4 regions of the Saccharicrinis aurantiacus genome follow, and region 2 is predicted to be linked to each of the others. Evidence: riboswitches for the same ligand, from Rfam matches in the RefSeq annotation. Region 2 holds a riboswitch; each other region holds the start of a gene.
The links. Region 2 has a riboswitch for cobalamin ahead of QMO11_RS13620 (ABC transporter substrate-binding protein). Riboswitches for the same ligand answer to the same signal wherever they lie in the genome.

Region 1 (4,279 bases), on a different contig from region 2:
TGGAGCAAGACGCGAATAAAAAAGGTAGTGCTAAAAGTAGTAATCGTAATTTGTTCATGGTTTATGTATTAAAATGTATAATTAATTCCTATTCTATAATTTATTTCGGGCATCGCATAGTTATACTGATTTTGATATTCTTTACTCAGTAGATTGTTTATGTTAGCCGAAATGGTGAGTTTGTTTTTATTAATATTCATGTTGTAGGCACATGATAGGTTAACGAGTTTAAATGCATCTAATTTTCCTCCTACCTGATTGTATTTTCGTTCGCCTACATATGAGCCATCAATACCGACATCCCATTTTTTATAATGATGCTGTATGTAAAGGTTGCCATTGTATATAGGAACATACTCAATTTGTTCATTTAGTTTGTCTGTTTCTAGTTCTGATTCTTTTCTCTCTGCAGAGTTGTATGAGAAGTTACCACCAAGAGTGGTTTTATGTTGGCCATAATTGCGAGTAAGCGAACCACTAAACTCAACTCCGTTGCTAATTACGTGGGCAATATTTTCGGCATACCAACCATTGGTACCTTGAATCCACATTAACCAATTGTCAACATCCATATAGAATGCATTTATTTTTGCATTGGCTACCCACTTATCATCAAGAGCATATAAGTAATTAAAACCTAGTTCGTAGCTAGTGGCATCTTCCGGACTAATGTTTTTATTTCCTGTATACCCATCTTGACCCCAAAACCTATCATTCAGAGTGGGGATTCTATATGCTCTTTGTAAACTTCCTAAAACAGATATTATACTCTGAGAATTGTACCAAAGGCGGGCATCAAACCCTATGGAAGGAGTGAATGGTGCGTTAAACTCAGTAACAACTTGCTGTCTTAGATTTAAGGTAGTTTTTAACCAAGGGTATGGCTTATAAAGTAGCGAAGCAAATACGGAAAACCTATTCTCATCTATATTCTCATCATAAGCATATACATCAGGTTTAATATAAACATTGCGCATTCCGGCTTTAACGCTTATTTTATTGTACTCTTTAGATGCACCTGTTTCGGCAATAATTCGTTGAGTTGCTATTTTTTGAGCTTTATTATTGTAGTCAATGGCATTATCAAAAACGTATCCAGCCCCTATGTAATAGTTTATGCCATTTGTTATGTTGTCAAATTGCACCCATGTTCGTATGTTTTCATCCTCAAGGTATCTGGTGTTCGGGTTTTGATTTTCATTCATGTTAGGTTGACCTTCGTGTCTGTTTTTAGCCAACCAAATTACGGACGAAATGCTTTTGTCTTTATTCCACTTATAGTTAAGTTGTTGTATGAAATTGAGGTTTTCTATGCGTGCATTTTTTTGTGTGTCTCTTGGAAATTCTTGTTTTTCAAAGTCGTAGCTTGATGTATTGGTAAATGGGAAGTTATTCTCTTTTTCGTAATAAGCTAACCTTGATATTGATTCGAATTTGCCATTGCTTGCAAATACTTTAGCACCAGCCATGTATTCACCAAAACTACCAGCGCTTAATTTTACCTCAGAGTTAACTCCTGCGTTATATTTGTTCTCTAAGCCTAGGTTTACGTTTCCTCCTATTGAGCCAGATCCTTTTGTAGCTGTTGAACTACCATAGGTTAACTCTACTTGATCAAATAAAAATACAGGAGCATTACTTGAATTATAACTTCCTAGGGTTTGAGAATTTATTTCTAATCCTCTAAGTTTAACAGAGGTGTGATTGTCTGAAGTACCCCTTACTCGAATGGAAGAAAGTCCGCCAGCATCAGATTTAACGTATATGGGCTGGTATCTTGATATTAAGTCACTTAAGTTACCTGCCTCTGTTGTTTGTTTTTGCATTGGCGTAAACGTTTCCTTTTTACCACCAACCTCATATAGGTTTATTTTTTTACTTACTACATCTACATTATCAATATATACGGTATCTAAGCCTGCTAAAAAGAGCGACTCTTCTTCAGAAAATGTGTCCTGTCCGAATAATTGAAATGAATAAAGTCCAATAATAACTAAGCAAATGCCTAATTTTATATACATCTGAAAAAATCATAAACGCAAGGGGAGAAATAGAAAAGACCTTCAATTAAGAATATCCTTAACAGCCTAGCTCCCGAAGCTTTTGTTAAACAATATTTGGTAGGTCTTCTGGCTCGTTTCTTATTATTGCTACCTTCCCATTAATAGTATTAACAGTGGTGTGAGATGCAATAATTGTTTAGAAACTTACAGCTGCGGGTACAGCTCCGGAATTTCACTAAAGTGATCACCGGATTCCCTTTTAATCCATAAAAATTATGGAACCAAAATTTTGCGCAAATATAATTGATGTTTTTATTCCGTGCTAATGTTTAGGTATAAAAGATGAAAATATCTTCTATATAAATATTCTCTTCTCGATGGGCTATTAATTTAAACTTAATTGGTGATGTTTAATAATTTCATAGATATTACACATTAATTAATAGGTAATCTTATATTTGCACTTTGAAAATTATATTGTTAGTACGTTTTAAAAAATCAGAATAATCAGAATGAAGAATTTTTTTCCAAGCATATTATTGGTTTTTTGTGTAATATCTGTTTCATGCAGTATCAACAACTCCAACTATGGTAAAGAAACCTCTATTGTAGGAACCTTTGTAATGAACCAAGGTAGTGGTAGTGCAAACGGAAGTGTTACGCATTATCATGCAGATACTTTAACCAACGAGCTTTTTAACGAAATAAATGATAGACCATTAACAGGAGAAATGTTGGCGGCCTCTTTCGGATCGGAAAAAGGGTATTTTTTAATGTCGGAGGGGAATAGTTCTGTTATCGAAAAAGTGAACCTCGATGATTTTAAATCAGAAATGACATCAGCGTCAGTGGCTAATGCAACAGATGTGGTTTGTGTTTCTGATACCTTTGTTTATGCTACAATAGCAGGAGCAGATGAAATGACCTCAGGAGAACTTTTGAAAATAGATGCTACAACTCTTTCAATTAAAGAAACCATTAAAGTTGGAATTAATCCTACAAAAATAGCTTACGATAAAGGTAAGTTGGTTTATGTTGCTAATACAAGTGATCTTGAAAATGGTATTATGATTGTTGATTTAGTGAGAAATCAGACTATCGATACTGTTAAGATTGAAACATTAGTTAATCCAGTAGATATGGTTATTGATGTGCATAGTAACTTGTGGGTATTGTGCGAAGGTGAAGGTGAAAGTCCAAAATCAAACGCAGGTTTAGTCCGTATCTCGTATAATACAAACGAGGAGGGTGAACGCACTGTTACTAATTATCCTTTTGGTGGATATGTTGGTAAAGGACGAGATGGTATAGCTATTTCTCTTGGAGGAACCACTCTATATTATATAAATGAAGGTACATACTCGATGCGAATTAGTGAAGATGACCTTTCTTCAGCGAAAATCTTATTTCCTGAAGATAGATATAGTACAAAGGTATTTGATGCAATAAGTGTAAGTAGTAGGAGTGCAGAGTTCTTTGCTACTGTTTCTGATGAAGATAAAGTAGTTGTTTTTGACAGTTATGGTCTAAACGAAGAAGATAAAGAAATATTAGTAGGTGAGAACCCTGGTAAGTGTTTGTTCAGATAGAATCGTTCTCAAAGCGATTTTGAAAATATAAAAAATCCCAGTGAAGTTAACTTCACTGGGATTTTTGTTTTATGATCGTTGATCAATAATATTTTGTAATGGTTTAATAATTTCTTCAGAAATACCAAGCTTCCCATTTATTAAACTAGTGGTTGTCACAATGCCTTTTAAGCAAATTTTATTATCGCTGAGGCGATATATGTCTTGATGAAAGATATACTTAACTCCTTTAAGTTCAACCCTTGTTTTTACAACAAACTTGTCGTTACTTTTTAGTGGAGTTTTATAGGCTAAATCGATACGAGCAACAACAGCTACTATACCATCATCAAACAACTTGGAAAAGTTAAGTCCAATGGAGTCTAAAAACTCATGGCGTGTATGCTCTAAGTAATTTTGATATACTGAGTTATTTACAATGCCTTGTAGGTCGCACTCGTAATCTCTTACCTTAAATTCAAGTTCAAAGTCGTATTGCATAATTTGATTCATAGAGCTTTTAAACTTAAATCTAAACTTTTAATATGGTGTGTTAATGCACCAACCGAAATATAATCAACCCCGCACTCAGCATAAGCTCTAATAGTTTCAAAAGTAATACCACCCGATGACTCAGTCTCAAGTCTTCCGTTTATTAGTTCTACTGCTTTTTTAGTATCGGCAGGAGTGAAGTTATCAAGCATAACT
Region 2 (4,279 bases):
TCATGTGCGGCACTGCCAAACCCAAAAAAGCAACAGGCCCACAAAAAGCCGTAATAGTAGCAGTTAACATACCTACAACAATGAGAATATGCAAACGCGAGCGCTTAACATTGAGACCCAAATTGGCGGCATAGTTCTCGCCAAGTAGATATATATTTAATGGTTTAATTAGAAATAGAGATGCCAACAAGCTAAGTGTGATTACGGGTATAAAAACCTGATGTTTTTCCCATGATATATTTCCGAATGAGCCTAGTCCCCATACTACATAAGCCTGTATATCATCCTTGGTACTAAAAAATTGCATTAAACCAACTAAGGCATTTGAAGCATACCCAACCATAATACCCACTATAAGTAACATGGCATTATTTTTTAGCTTTCGAGCTAAAAACAAAACCATAAACAAAATAACCATTGCGCCAACAAATGCTGCCATTGTTACTGTTACTGATCCGAATACGCCGAATGCACTCAAAGCCGTTCCGTTTATGGCACCCATCAATAATACAACTACAGCAACACCTAAACCCGCACCCGCACTAATACCAAGTATGGAGGGGCCTGCCAAAGGATTTCTGAATAAGGTTTGCATTTGCAGTCCGCCTACTGCTAAACCTGCTCCTGCAAAAGCTGCGGTTAACGACTGTGGTAAACGTGTATTAAATAATATATTGTGCCATTTTTCTTTTTCAATACCCATACCGACTAGCCATTTAAGCACTTTTTCGGCAGGTATATAAACTGAGCCCAAGGATATATTTATTACAAATAAAGCCAGCAACAGAAATAGTAACAAGCCAAAAATTACACTCTTTTTATTTTTAGTATCAATAGCTTGCATATTACTCTTTAGTCATCATTTTATAATAGCATGGCGTATAATTAGGTAATAAATTAGGGTGAAAAACTTTAACCATATCACTTAAAACAACATCGGGCTCTAGCAACCCCTTTTCATAAAAAAGTGATTTCCCAGTATTTGAGAAAAATACTTTCCTATTTTTGAAGGCATCAAAATCCTTATAACGAACATCTTCATCTTTTAAAGCTTCGTAAGAATAATTTCCGTTATAATTTACCAACAACACCCAATAATCGGCCTCTGCCCCTGAATTATAAACGGTTTCAAAATCGTAACTTAAAGAACCCGTACCCGGCCTATCCTTAAAAATATAATCTGCTCCTGCATCAGCGTAATAATTTGCGTTGTAACTTTGCGCTGCTGCTGCATACCAAACCCCTTGGTATATTTTACCACTTACAACCGTTGGTTTATCTGTCAATTCTTGGGTTAATGACTTTACATTATTGTAACGTTGTGCAATATTATGTACTTCATCAATTGCTTCTTGCTCCTTATTAAAGAAGGCAGCAACATATACCAACCACTCTACTCTACCAAGCGGTGTATTTTCGAGATAACTGCTATTCATCGCCAGCTTAATTCCTGCCTGTCGGATTGGACCATAAAAATCCTCCTTAAAAGGAGAAATCATCATAACATTTGGATCAATATCAATGAGTAACTCTAAATCAGGTGCAAAGGCAGTGCCTATATTACGCACTGCACCGGTCTTTAAACCGTTTACTACTGTTGGATTACTAACATATTGAGGTTCGGCCATACCAACAAGTGCATCCATAGCCCCCTCAATTTTATCGGCATAACTAATTTGAGTTGATGCAACAGCAACCCATCGCTTTAAGGGTACCTGGATGGCATCTATATTTTTCTTCAGATATTCAGAGGAGGAGGATAAAACAATTTGATGCTTAGGAGCAGCATCGTCCCATGGGTCATTTACCTCAACAATTTTGTAATCCTGAAAATACTTTATTACAAACTGCTTTGCATAAGTAGGCACGTACACTGAGTCTGGCTCAACATCAACTGTGCTACTATTTGTTTTTTTTGAGGAGTTAGTGCAGGATAATAAGGCACTAAAAATCACTAATACTAAAATACTTTTACTCATTATTTCTTCTATTTCCCGAAAGGTGAATGAATGCTGATAATAGTAGGTTTTCCGACTTTCATTTATGAGCACCTTCCCGATATATCAGTGGTTAACGCTCGCCATACTGGCTGATTACGGCTGCGGGTACAGTTCCTGAATTCTGTTTTTACAGTCACAGGATTCCCTAGATTTTTCAATCATTACCTATTATCTTTTCGCTTGCAAAACTACATTATTCTTTTCAATGCAACAATTCTTTGCTATGATCTATTCTACTGGTAGTACAACATAAATAGAGTATTTATATTTTACTGAACAATAGCAGCTTATTTCTTTGTTTTTTTCTTCTTCTTTTTTTGAACTGAGAAACCGAATTTTCCCAACTTATCCCCCACTTCGAAATAGTGTCCGTGGGAATAGCAAATAGGGTTTGCGCTATCCAATGAAAAAGCACCTGTTTCATCATCAAGATATTTATCATCGGCTTTAACATTAACTATCTCGGCCATAAACATATCATGTGTTCCCAGTTCAATAACTTGAGTTACTTTGCATTCAAGACTAATGGGTGATTCCTCAATAATTGGAGCTTTTACAATACTTGCCTTACCTGCAGTAAGTTTCATTTCTTTAAACTTATCGTACTTCCTTCCTGATTTTACACCGCACCAATCCGTAGCATAAGCCAAATCTTTAGTAGTTAAATTAATCACAAACTCTTTAGTTTCCATTAGAATTGCATGAGAGTGACGGGCTTTTCTCACTGAAATATAACACATAGCCGGATCGGAACATATGGTCCCTGTCCAAGCAATTGTTATAATATTATAATTCTCGGGTTTATCACCTACAGTTACCATTACTGCGGGCAATGGGTAAACCATGTTCCCAGGTCGCCAATCAACTTTAGCCATATTTACTTGTGTTTAATGCGCTGCAAAAATAGTACAGGGAAATTTTAGTATCAACAAAAACTCCCACAATAATAAATATCATGGGAGTTACTATGTATTTCTTGTTCGAATCTTATATGATTTCCAGATGTTCTTCAGTGGTAATTTTTTCGCAATAATGGCATTTATAAGCCAAAGGTTCTTTTTCAACCAACAATAATCGTGTAGTTACCTCTTGGTTATTTGTGATACATTTAGGATTAAAACAGCGTGCAATACCAATAATCTCAGATTCAATATGAACTAGCTTTTTTTCAACTACCTCATAATCCTTAATTATATTTAGCCGAGCCTCTTTTGCAACAAGAGCAATTTTATTAATCTCATCATCCTTAAAAAACTTATCTGCAACCTTAATAATAGCTTTTTTTCCAAACTTGCTACTTCCCAGGTTCGTTCCAAAAGTAATCAGGTTACTACAGTTATCTAAACCTAGTATGCGAATCACTTTAAAAAGGTATTCAGCAGGAATATGATCAATTACAGTTCCCTCTTGTATTGCGCTTACACTTAATTCTTTCTTTGTGCTCATCATTAAATTTTAACTGTTATACCAAACCTAAAATAGAAGCAATAATTGCCATACGTGCGTAAACACCATTCTCTGCTTGCTCAAAATAATATGCTTTCGGATTACTATCTACATCCGTATTTATCTCGTTAACACGAGGCAGTGGATGAAGAATTCGCAGGTTATCTTTAGTATTATCAAGCATCGAATTTCTAAGGATATAGATATTTTTCACCTTCTCATATTCCATTGGATCAACAAAGCGCTCTTGTTGAACTCTAGTCATATATAATATATCTGCCTTGGAGATGATATCCGTAAATTCAGAATGTTCGTAGTAAGGAATTCCCTTTGAGTCGAGCCAAATTTTATACTCATCAGGCATTTTTAATTCATCAGGTGCAATAAAATTAAATTTAGGATTAAAGTGCGACATGGCTTGCAACAAGGAATGAACTGTTCTACCATACTTTAAATCACCTACCATAAAAATATTTAAATCCTCTAATGTACCTTGCGTTTTTTGAATAGAATACAAATCCAAAAGCGTTTGTGTTGGGTGCTGATTAGCCCCATCACCTGCATTAATAATAGGCACTGAAGATTGCTCTGAGGCATATCGCGCACTTCCTTCTAATGGATGACGCATAACAATTAAATCAGCATAGTTACTTACCATTTTTATGGTATCGTTAAGCGTTTCTCCTTTTGTAGTTGATGAAGACGAAGCATCACTAAAACCAATAACCCTGCCTCCTAAGCGGTTTATAGCAGTTTCAAAGCTAAGGCGTGTACGTGTTGATGGCTCAAAAAATAAACTAGCCACAACCTTTCCTTTTAATAAATCCTGATTA
Region 3 (4,279 bases), on a different contig from region 2:
CTAATTAAAAATGGAACTACTAAGCTAAGTGCACTTCCTTTAAAGAATCCTGGCGAATCTAAAATAGAAGAAATATTTAATTCTAATAGCACCGAAGCTGCAACTCGTTTAGATGTAAAAACAATAATTACAGGTAGAAATGCAGATTTCAAACGTACAATATTCAAGAACATTTCGCTAAGTAACATTCAAAATGAATATTTAAAAAGCTATGCTAATAGATATTCTCGTATAGATACAATAGGTAAGTTTTGGTATAAAGATGATATTGAGGAAAATAGAATTGAAATTAGACACTCATATATAATTGATAATTTTTGGAATTATTTAGATTCCTTAAACACTAAAAACATATCTACAACATTGAGTGCTCGATCTATTCAAGATATATTACGACGTCAAACTTATCCGAACAGAAAGAGCCCATTAGCCTTAATTTATCCTTTAAATATTACTCAAACCATAATTGCAAACCTTCCCTATGAATGGCGCATAAAAAACGAAAAGGAAACCATAAGTGGTGATGGTTTCAATTTTTCAAGAACCGTTAAATACCATGATAAAGAACTCTATTTAAATTATAACTATAAGACTACGCAAGACCACATTAATAGTGATGATTATTTATCCTACCTTGATAACAATAAAAGTGTTTTCGATAAACTAAACTTTAATTTATGGTACAATACGGGCAGCCAAGCTAAAAATATTGAAGAAGGACCTCATCCATTTTTCGTACTCTTTATTGCCTTAATATTTGGCATCTGCATTATGCTTGCCTTTAAGGGGTATAAATATAATCCTGAAGTTGCACCTGAATTTAACGGAGCAAACAAAAAAATTAGGGGTTGGGTATTAATTCCTTCAATTGGCATAATAATATGGACACTATTAATGTTCGTATCCTTTCTTATTAAACTAAACTGGGGGATAAATTCTTGGCTTACACCAAATTTAAATAATAGCTCTAGTACAGATCTTTTATCTAGATTTGCTCTGCTCATAGGATTTATCTCAATAATAGTATTTGGCTTATTAAATTCAATCCTCTTTATCAAAAAACGAAGTAGCTTTCCAAAATTAATGATCGCCTACTTTATTTACTTTTTACTTTTTACTTTATTGGTTAGTACAATTATGTATTTTAGCTTAGGAGAAAAAGCACTCTTTTTAATAGGTTTGTGGCCTTTTATTAATTGCTGTATTTGGATTCCTTATTTTTTAAAGTCAAAACGAGTAATGGAAACTTTTACAAATAGAATAAAGTAACATCATGATAAATAAAATCTAATTAATACATTATCAAATGACATATATTTCATTGTAATGTTTTATATTTTAGCTTGACACATAGTTATGAACACTCTCCTCTGAGACACAAGCAAATCTCTCTGAATTTTAGATAATTTACTCACGGACTTCAAATTATTGCTCTGAAGCAGCTACTGCTTGCTCTGAAATTGCAAAAAGATACTCTGAGCGTTGCTAAAACTGCTCTGAGAATACCATAATTTACATTGAGACATAAAAAAAAGTCCCCGAGGAAGGGTAAGACCTACTCGGGGACTAGTAAAATAAGGGCTTTTGAGAATATTAACTAAGCACGTATTTCTTTTTCTTATCAGGATTATCCCAAAATATAAAACGGGCATACTCGCGCACTTCCCTATTTATATTAAGCAATAGCGTATATGCCTTATCGCGCAATACTTTAGATTCTGAGCTGCCATCACTATCACCATTGGCAATAGCCAATATTTCAGAAAGACTATGCGAAGTACTCCTTGAAACATCAAGCACTTCAAGATTAAAATTAATATCTGTTAGCGGATCAGGATATTTTTGTCCTAACACACCTAACTCTAATAAATCTTGAACCATATCAGCATTCCCGCTTCCTTCACGTATCCTACGCACCTTTTTCATTACATTAGGTAGTTTACGGTAAGCAAAGGTAAAATTACGCAACAAGTGCTTTTGTAATTCATACCCCTTAACACTTTCAATAGACCACTTTTGCTGTGCTTCCTTTTGGGCACGGTACTCGCCCATCCATTCTGCCTGGCAAAAGCGGAGTGCTCCCGCCAAGGGTTTAAGCTGCTCAATTAGGGTAGCATCCATTCCTACCGCTGTAAACGCCTCAACATCTTTGGCGGCCTCAATGGCTAGGGTTTCAGAATCAGCAGCAAGCTCATCGGCTGGAATTCTTAATTCAATAATTTCATCTGCTTTAACAGCATCAATTTTTTCTTCCCATAGTTCAAAATCACTTTGAAAACTCATATTTTATTCAATTTTAAATAAATATATTGCGGCAATTCCGTCGGCCTCTTCTTCCAAATCCATGGGTCCAATCAAGGTAGGTTGATGACCAGCCGACGGTTTATTACTGCAATACTTAAATTAAATTTAATAAAATAGATTAATATTATGTTGCGTTTTTAGAAGTTTTATTTTTCAACATCACACTAATAATGAACCAATAAGCTCTTGAAAACAGGACCTAGCTATACTAGAACAAGCTATTTGCATACTCGCGGCAACATTTCTTAGCACTTCAATCTGGAATTAATATAAATTAGATAGGATTTAGTTGGTTCTTTTGTTCCGAAAATATATTTGTTTACGTTTGCAGTCAAATAGGTGAACAATTAATGCGTCGCATTTTTTGTTAAAAGGGAATGCCGTTAAAATCGGCAACAGTGCCCGCTACTGTAAGTCTCACGTTCTTAATACAAGAACAGGCGTTTTACAACATACTCATTACCATTGCCAAGTTGGCGAGAAGGTTTTTGTAAAACAGAGATAAGTCAGGAAACCTGCCTATAGATTATACTAATGAAACTTCCGGGATAAGAAGTTAGTTTGTGACATTGAAATCCACATACTAAAACCACATTGCTTTATTGGCTATAAAGTAGTTATGGCATTCCCTCAGGTTTCAGTTTATAGAATATTTTAAACTGATCATGAAGACGAAAACTGTATTACTATTACTCATTTTGTGCTTGGGGCATCATCAGCTTAGTGCTTCTGACATTAAAGGAAGAGTGCTGAACAAGCATAAGCAACCCCTGCCCTTTACAACCATCAGTGTAAACCCAGGAGAACTTGGGGCTATTTGCGACAATAATGGAAACTTTGTATTAGAGAATCTGAAAAATGGTACTTATAATTTAACCATATCCTACCTTGGTTTTAATACCATTAAAAAAACCATCAACCTTAAAAACAAAGACTTAAACCTAAGCTTCATCCTTGAAGAAAACGACGAAAATATTGCAGAAGTAAGCGTTACCGCAGATAGGTATGCACGCGAAGTAAAAATGCAAAGTGTGGCTGCCGTTAAAGTTGATCAGCAATTTATTAGCGAAAATGCTTCGGGTAGTTTAATGCAAACGCTGAGTAAAATACCCGGCGTTAGTTCTATTGATGTGGGCTCATCGGCTTCAAAGCCGATAATTAGAGGCATGAGTTTTAACCGTGTGGCCGTAATTAATAATGGCGTTAAGTTAGAAGGTCAGCAATGGGGCGAAACACATGGACTTGAGCTCGATCAGTATGCCATTGAAAATGTAAAGGTGATAAAAGGCCCAGCCTCTATACAATTTGGTAGCGATGCCTTGGCCGGTGTTATTGAAATATTGCCCTCAAACATACCTGCTCCCAATAGTACGGTTGGCGAGGTGAAATTAATAGGTAAAACCAACAACGACCTTGTAGGAACTAGCTTTTTAATTAAGCAACGTAAAAATAAATATTACTATACATTGCGAGCCACTTATCTCGACTTTGCCGATTTGATGGTTCCTAAAGATTCTATTGAATACAACACCTACAATCTTATCCTTAACAACAATGTAAAAAACACGGCTGGACGCGAGGCTGCCATCACAACGGAAATAGGCAAACTGTTTGATCGGGGGAATACATCGTTTCAAATCTCAAACCTCTATCGAAAAACGGGCTTTTATGCCGATGCCTTTGGGGTGGAAATTAGAACACAAATTCCCATAGATCATGATGCAAGTAAACGCGATATCCAAATTCCGTATCAAATGGTAAATCACTTTCGAGTTTCGAACCATACGAGTATAAATTATGGCGAGAACCAGCTAAATACCAATATTGCCTATCAAAATAACATCCATAACGATTACGATCACCTTACGGATATTACAGGAAAAACTCAGGTATTTCCGGATGATCACCTCAATACCGGGCTGCAACTACACACCCTATCGGCCAATGCCAATTATAAAATAAAGTGGAGCACTGC
Region 4 (4,279 bases), on a different contig from region 2:
CACGGAATACCAATTTTTCGCATGCTTGTGGCCATTTCTGATATTGATGTAGATATCATATAAAACAGAAATATGGTACACATGCCTATACTTTTACCGCAAATAAGTAATGCTTGCATGATGGATTCATTACTATGTCCCAGATAAAAATGCTCCAGTTTAATAAATGGAGTTCCTGCATTTATATTTATCACTATAGCCAAACAGCTAAAGGTAACAAACAAAAGTGGGATGCTTAATAATTTAGCGAGTTTTGCGATAGAAGTATTTGTGAATAGTAAAATGAGTGCTGAAAATAAAGCAATAATACCAAGGGAATAAAACACCGAATTAGACGATATAGCAAAAGCCAGCGACAGAAATATAAAAATATTCCGATGCCATAAATTGCATTTAGCTGCTTTCGATTTACCTTGGTATAACTCGCTTATTTGCATGCCTTAGCTTTTTTTCTTTTTTCGCTATAAATAATATAAGCGCCTATAATACCAACTCCAATTAATGTTTGTAAAGCAAATAGCAAAGTTTCCGCTTTATCACTTCCCGGTTCCCAAAAAGGTTCGAATATAGGTTCGAACGAAGCGTCAATTTGTTGAATTACTTCAACAGATTGATCATCGGTGCCATCAAAAAGAGATAAAGTATCGGCCATTCCAATCTGAAATAAAACGGCTGCAACAACTGCTATCCCTACCCAAAGTGTAATGCGTTTTGTTTTCGTCATTTTAATTGAGTTTGCTTAGTAATTTAATTTCCTCGCTGTTATAACGCGTAATCAGCTGATAGAATAGTACAGTTAATATACCTTCGATAATGGCTAATGGCAATTGCGACAGCGCAAAAACCGAAAGAAACTTTATTGTATTATCCATAATGGTATTTGCTTCGGATTGAAAAGCCATGGCCAACTGAACAGAAGTACACATGTAAATGCATAAATCTGAAAAGAACGCAGCTAAAAAGATAGACAACCACTGTGGAGCTTTTAATGAAGCAGCTAATTTATAAATACCTACCGCAACAAAAGCGCCAACCACTGCCATTGAAAAAGCATTGGCGCCTAAGGTTGTTATCCCTCCGTGTGCCAATAATAATGCCTGAAAAAGCAAAACAATGATTCCAATTATCGACATGCTTGAAGCGCCAAATAAGAGCGCTCCCATAGCAATACCAGTAAGATGAGAACTGCTCCCCGCAAGGGAAGGCAGTTTTAAAGAAGATAATACAAACACAAATGCACCCACTACAGCATAAAGAATTTTGGCCTGCGGTACTTCGTTAATCATCTTTTTTAGTTTGTTGAATCCAACTAATAAAAAAGGGATAAATGCAATCCACCAAAGGATGCTCCATTTAGCAGGTAAAAAACCTTCGGCAATGTGCATGGCGCTTAGTTGCGTATTTGCAATGAGTAGGGCAGAGAGCGTTGCGAATATCTTCTTCATCGAAATTATTTTGCTGCTATATGTGTTGATACCTTATTCACAATTAAGTCCGCCATAATAGGATCCTGACCAATTGGAGCAGTAAAATCGAAGCTGATGCCTTCGTATTCTGCTGTTAATTTTTCTAAGATGCCTGGGATATCGAAGCGGATGTGCATGCCGTTGTACAAGAAGTAAGGGAATATAACAAAATCACGTTCTCCTTTTTCATATAAATCTTTCACCACATCTTGTAACGATGGGTCAGCAATTTCCATGTGCGCGCCAGCCACGTTTTTAAATTCGTTTTTATCGGCAACAAGCTTTACGATGTAATTAAAATCTTCAATAGCATTTTTTGATTTGCTACCATGGCCTAAAATAATCAATGTTGTATTTTGCATCGATCTACAGTTTTTAAATGAATAAGTAGTTCAATGCCTGTGAGTATTTAATTATGGAGTTACCAATTCTATAATCAAATAGAGCAAATGAAATGATGTTTATTTCATTCTGCTTTTTATCCCGAAAGCACTGAATTAATTGTTTCTTGGCAGGTCTTCCGGCTCGCTTCATTCTTATCGGCCTTCCCATCTAACGATCAGACAGTGGCAAAAAGTAGTGATAAGAAACTTTTTGAAGCATACGGCTGCGGGTACAGCTCTCGAATTTAACGAGATTCCCATTTTAAGGTAATTGCTGAAAAGCAACATACCACCAATGCGCTGCAAATATAATTATTTGAAGTAAAGGAATGCATAATTATTTAATAAAATTAACATGTTGTATAGCGAATCTAAATAGCTAATGTTTTGTTCGTTAATAGTTATAGAGATAAGAAAATGAATATGTGTTCTTGTTTACTATAAAGTTGTTGCTTAGTGTATTATAGCTGGGTTGTTGCATGTAAATGCAGGTTTGTAATATGGTCATTATTTTGTTTTGTGACCAATAATATCCTCCATCTTTTGAGTGTAATGTTCCATTTCTAGGATTTTAATACCACCCTATATTTACACCAATGAAATTAACACTATTTAAGTGTTCGGTTTGGTATGATTATAGTAATGTTAAGAAAAGACAAATAATTATGAGGGGAAAGTACAGTTTTATTATTCTATTACAACTGATTTTATGTCTATACGGATGTTCCGATGATGATGGATTTAAGATGGTTGATGGCAATAACCCAACTTTAGAAATGGAGGATGCCGATATAAGAACCGATGTTGCAACAGGGTTTGTGCTAAAAGGACTTGCAAAGGATAATGATGGTTTGAGCCATATTACAATTAAAAGTAGTGAGTTAAATATTAATAAGAAGATTGATTTAATTCATTTATACGATAATTTATTGCATGAATATGAATTAGATTATGCAGTTACATCTAATGATAATATGCATGCCGCTTTAAGTAATGTTTTGGTAACAGTTTACGATGTGTTAGGTAATGCTACTGAAGCAGAAGTTAAGGTTGATTTTACAGGAGACTTTGAAAGTCCTCAATTTATTCAAGTGCCACCTTTAATTAATTACATTGCTTCTGGTGATAATATTATCTCTTATTCATTTGAATTAGAAGTAGAGGATAACAAGGAACTTGCTGAAGTATCTGTAAAAGTTGAGAAAATATCATACAACGAGGTTTTTGTTGACTTTCCTGATGATTATAGAAAATTCGCCACTCAAATTAACTTAGAGCTTCCTGGGGAGTCTGCAGATTATGAAGTTGTTATTCAGGCTAGAGATTATGAGAATAATGTGTCTGAGCATATTTCTATTATTAAAGTTTCTGAAATTCCTAACTACGAAAAGCTTTATGTAGTAGAAGGGGATGATGAGAGTGTTTTTGAGAACAATATTTTTGGTGTACCAATGATGGTTGAACGTGTTGATGATTTTGTCTACGAAACAGGTTATTATGTCAGTACTCCTAATACTGAAATAAGATTTTTACCGCAAAAAGATGGCTTTACTCCGGTTTGGTACGGTATTGATTCTAAAACAGATTTAATTGTAGCTGCCAAAGAAATGGATGATGCTTTGCCAATTGTAATTGCCGAAGCTGGTTATACAAAAGTTCGAATTAATATTTTAACCGGAGAATACTCTTTAACTAAATATACACCAACGGATGCTATTCCTACTGATGGTTTTCTTAATGGATCTCCAGGAGGACAAACAGATGTACCTGTAGAATTAGGTTTGGTTTGTCCAGCAACATGGTTTGGTCATATGGCATGGGAATTAGTTAGCCCTCAAATGTTAGTTCAGGATGACCAAAATCCATATATATATAGAACAGAATTTCACGTACCTGATGGTACTACTAATGTGAAATTTATAATAGCTCCTAAATCTACTCAAGCGCAACCAACGTGGTGGCATAAGCCTAATTATAAATGGGATGATCTAGATAATCCTGAAGCTGTACTGTTAAATGCAGGTAATAATCCTGGGAATTGGTCAGTTCCTGTAGGCGGTACTTATTGCTTCGAATTTGATGCACACTTGCTTAGACCTAAGTTGTATTTGAAGAGAGATTAAGCATAAAACATAACATTTTATAAGATTCCACAGCATAGCTATTTTATTAGCTATGCATGCTGGGGTGATTTATAATGCCTGTTAGATTGGGGTTTAAGAGGTTGAAACTTTATTGAAATGTCAATTAAAGAATGAAATAAAAATATATACAAATGAAGATATCAAAGATTTTATTAACATTACTGGGAGTACTCTGTACTACCTTGTCTTTTGCACAAGGCCAAACCGTTAGGGGTAATATAATATCGGGAAGTAACGAGCCCATGGCAGCAGTAACCGTTGTTGAGAAAGGAACTACAAATGGTAT

Region 1: it holds a riboswitch for cobalamin, as region 2 does, so the genes downstream of both, QMO11_RS15855 (TonB-dependent receptor) here and QMO11_RS13620 (ABC transporter substrate-binding protein) in region 2, are expected to answer to the same signal.
Region 3: it holds a riboswitch for cobalamin, as region 2 does, so the genes downstream of both, QMO11_RS02840 (TonB-dependent receptor) here and QMO11_RS13620 (ABC transporter substrate-binding protein) in region 2, are expected to answer to the same signal.
Region 4: it holds a riboswitch for cobalamin, as region 2 does, so the genes downstream of both, QMO11_RS08015 (sirohydrochlorin chelatase) here and QMO11_RS13620 (ABC transporter substrate-binding protein) in region 2, are expected to answer to the same signal.

What each region holds. Positions count from the first base shown of each region.
Region 1 covers NZ_CANLCN010000015.1:13,456-17,734, reverse strand. Annotated here, with positions in the region: gene QMO11_RS15860 (NHL repeat-containing protein) at 1-58, opposite strand, end outside; gene QMO11_RS15855 (TonB-dependent receptor) at 69-2,021, opposite strand; cobalamin riboswitch at 2,103-2,304, opposite strand; gene QMO11_RS15850 (YncE family protein) at 2,516-3,592, shown strand; gene QMO11_RS15845 (acyl-CoA thioesterase) at 3,662-4,084, opposite strand; gene nadC (carboxylating nicotinate-nucleotide diphosphorylase) at 4,081-4,279, opposite strand, start outside.
Region 2 covers NZ_CANLCN010000011.1:63,470-67,748, forward strand. Annotated here, with positions in the region: gene QMO11_RS13615 (iron chelate uptake ABC transporter family permease subunit) at 1-844, opposite strand, end outside; gene QMO11_RS13620 (ABC transporter substrate-binding protein) at 846-1,979, opposite strand; cobalamin riboswitch at 2,004-2,208, opposite strand; gene QMO11_RS13625 (flavin reductase family protein) at 2,288-2,875, opposite strand; gene pyrI (aspartate carbamoyltransferase regulatory subunit) at 2,988-3,446, opposite strand; gene pyrB (aspartate carbamoyltransferase) at 3,463-4,279, opposite strand, start outside.
Region 3 covers NZ_CANLCN010000001.1:779,925-784,203, reverse strand. Annotated here, with positions in the region: gene QMO11_RS02850 (DUF3857 domain-containing protein) at 1-1,269, shown strand, start outside; gene QMO11_RS02845 (hypothetical protein) at 1,594-2,283, opposite strand; cobalamin riboswitch at 2,625-2,841, shown strand; gene QMO11_RS02840 (TonB-dependent receptor) at 2,970-4,279, shown strand, end outside.
Region 4 covers NZ_CANLCN010000005.1:169,365-173,643, forward strand. Annotated here, with positions in the region: gene cbiQ (cobalt ECF transporter T component CbiQ) at 1-437, opposite strand, end outside; gene QMO11_RS08005 (energy-coupling factor ABC transporter substrate-binding protein) at 428-724, opposite strand; gene QMO11_RS08010 (energy-coupling factor ABC transporter permease) at 726-1,445, opposite strand; gene QMO11_RS08015 (sirohydrochlorin chelatase) at 1,451-1,828, opposite strand; cobalamin riboswitch at 1,960-2,161, opposite strand; gene QMO11_RS08020 (cadherin repeat domain-containing protein) at 2,446-3,972, shown strand; gene QMO11_RS08025 (SusC/RagA family TonB-linked outer membrane protein) at 4,125-4,279, shown strand, end outside.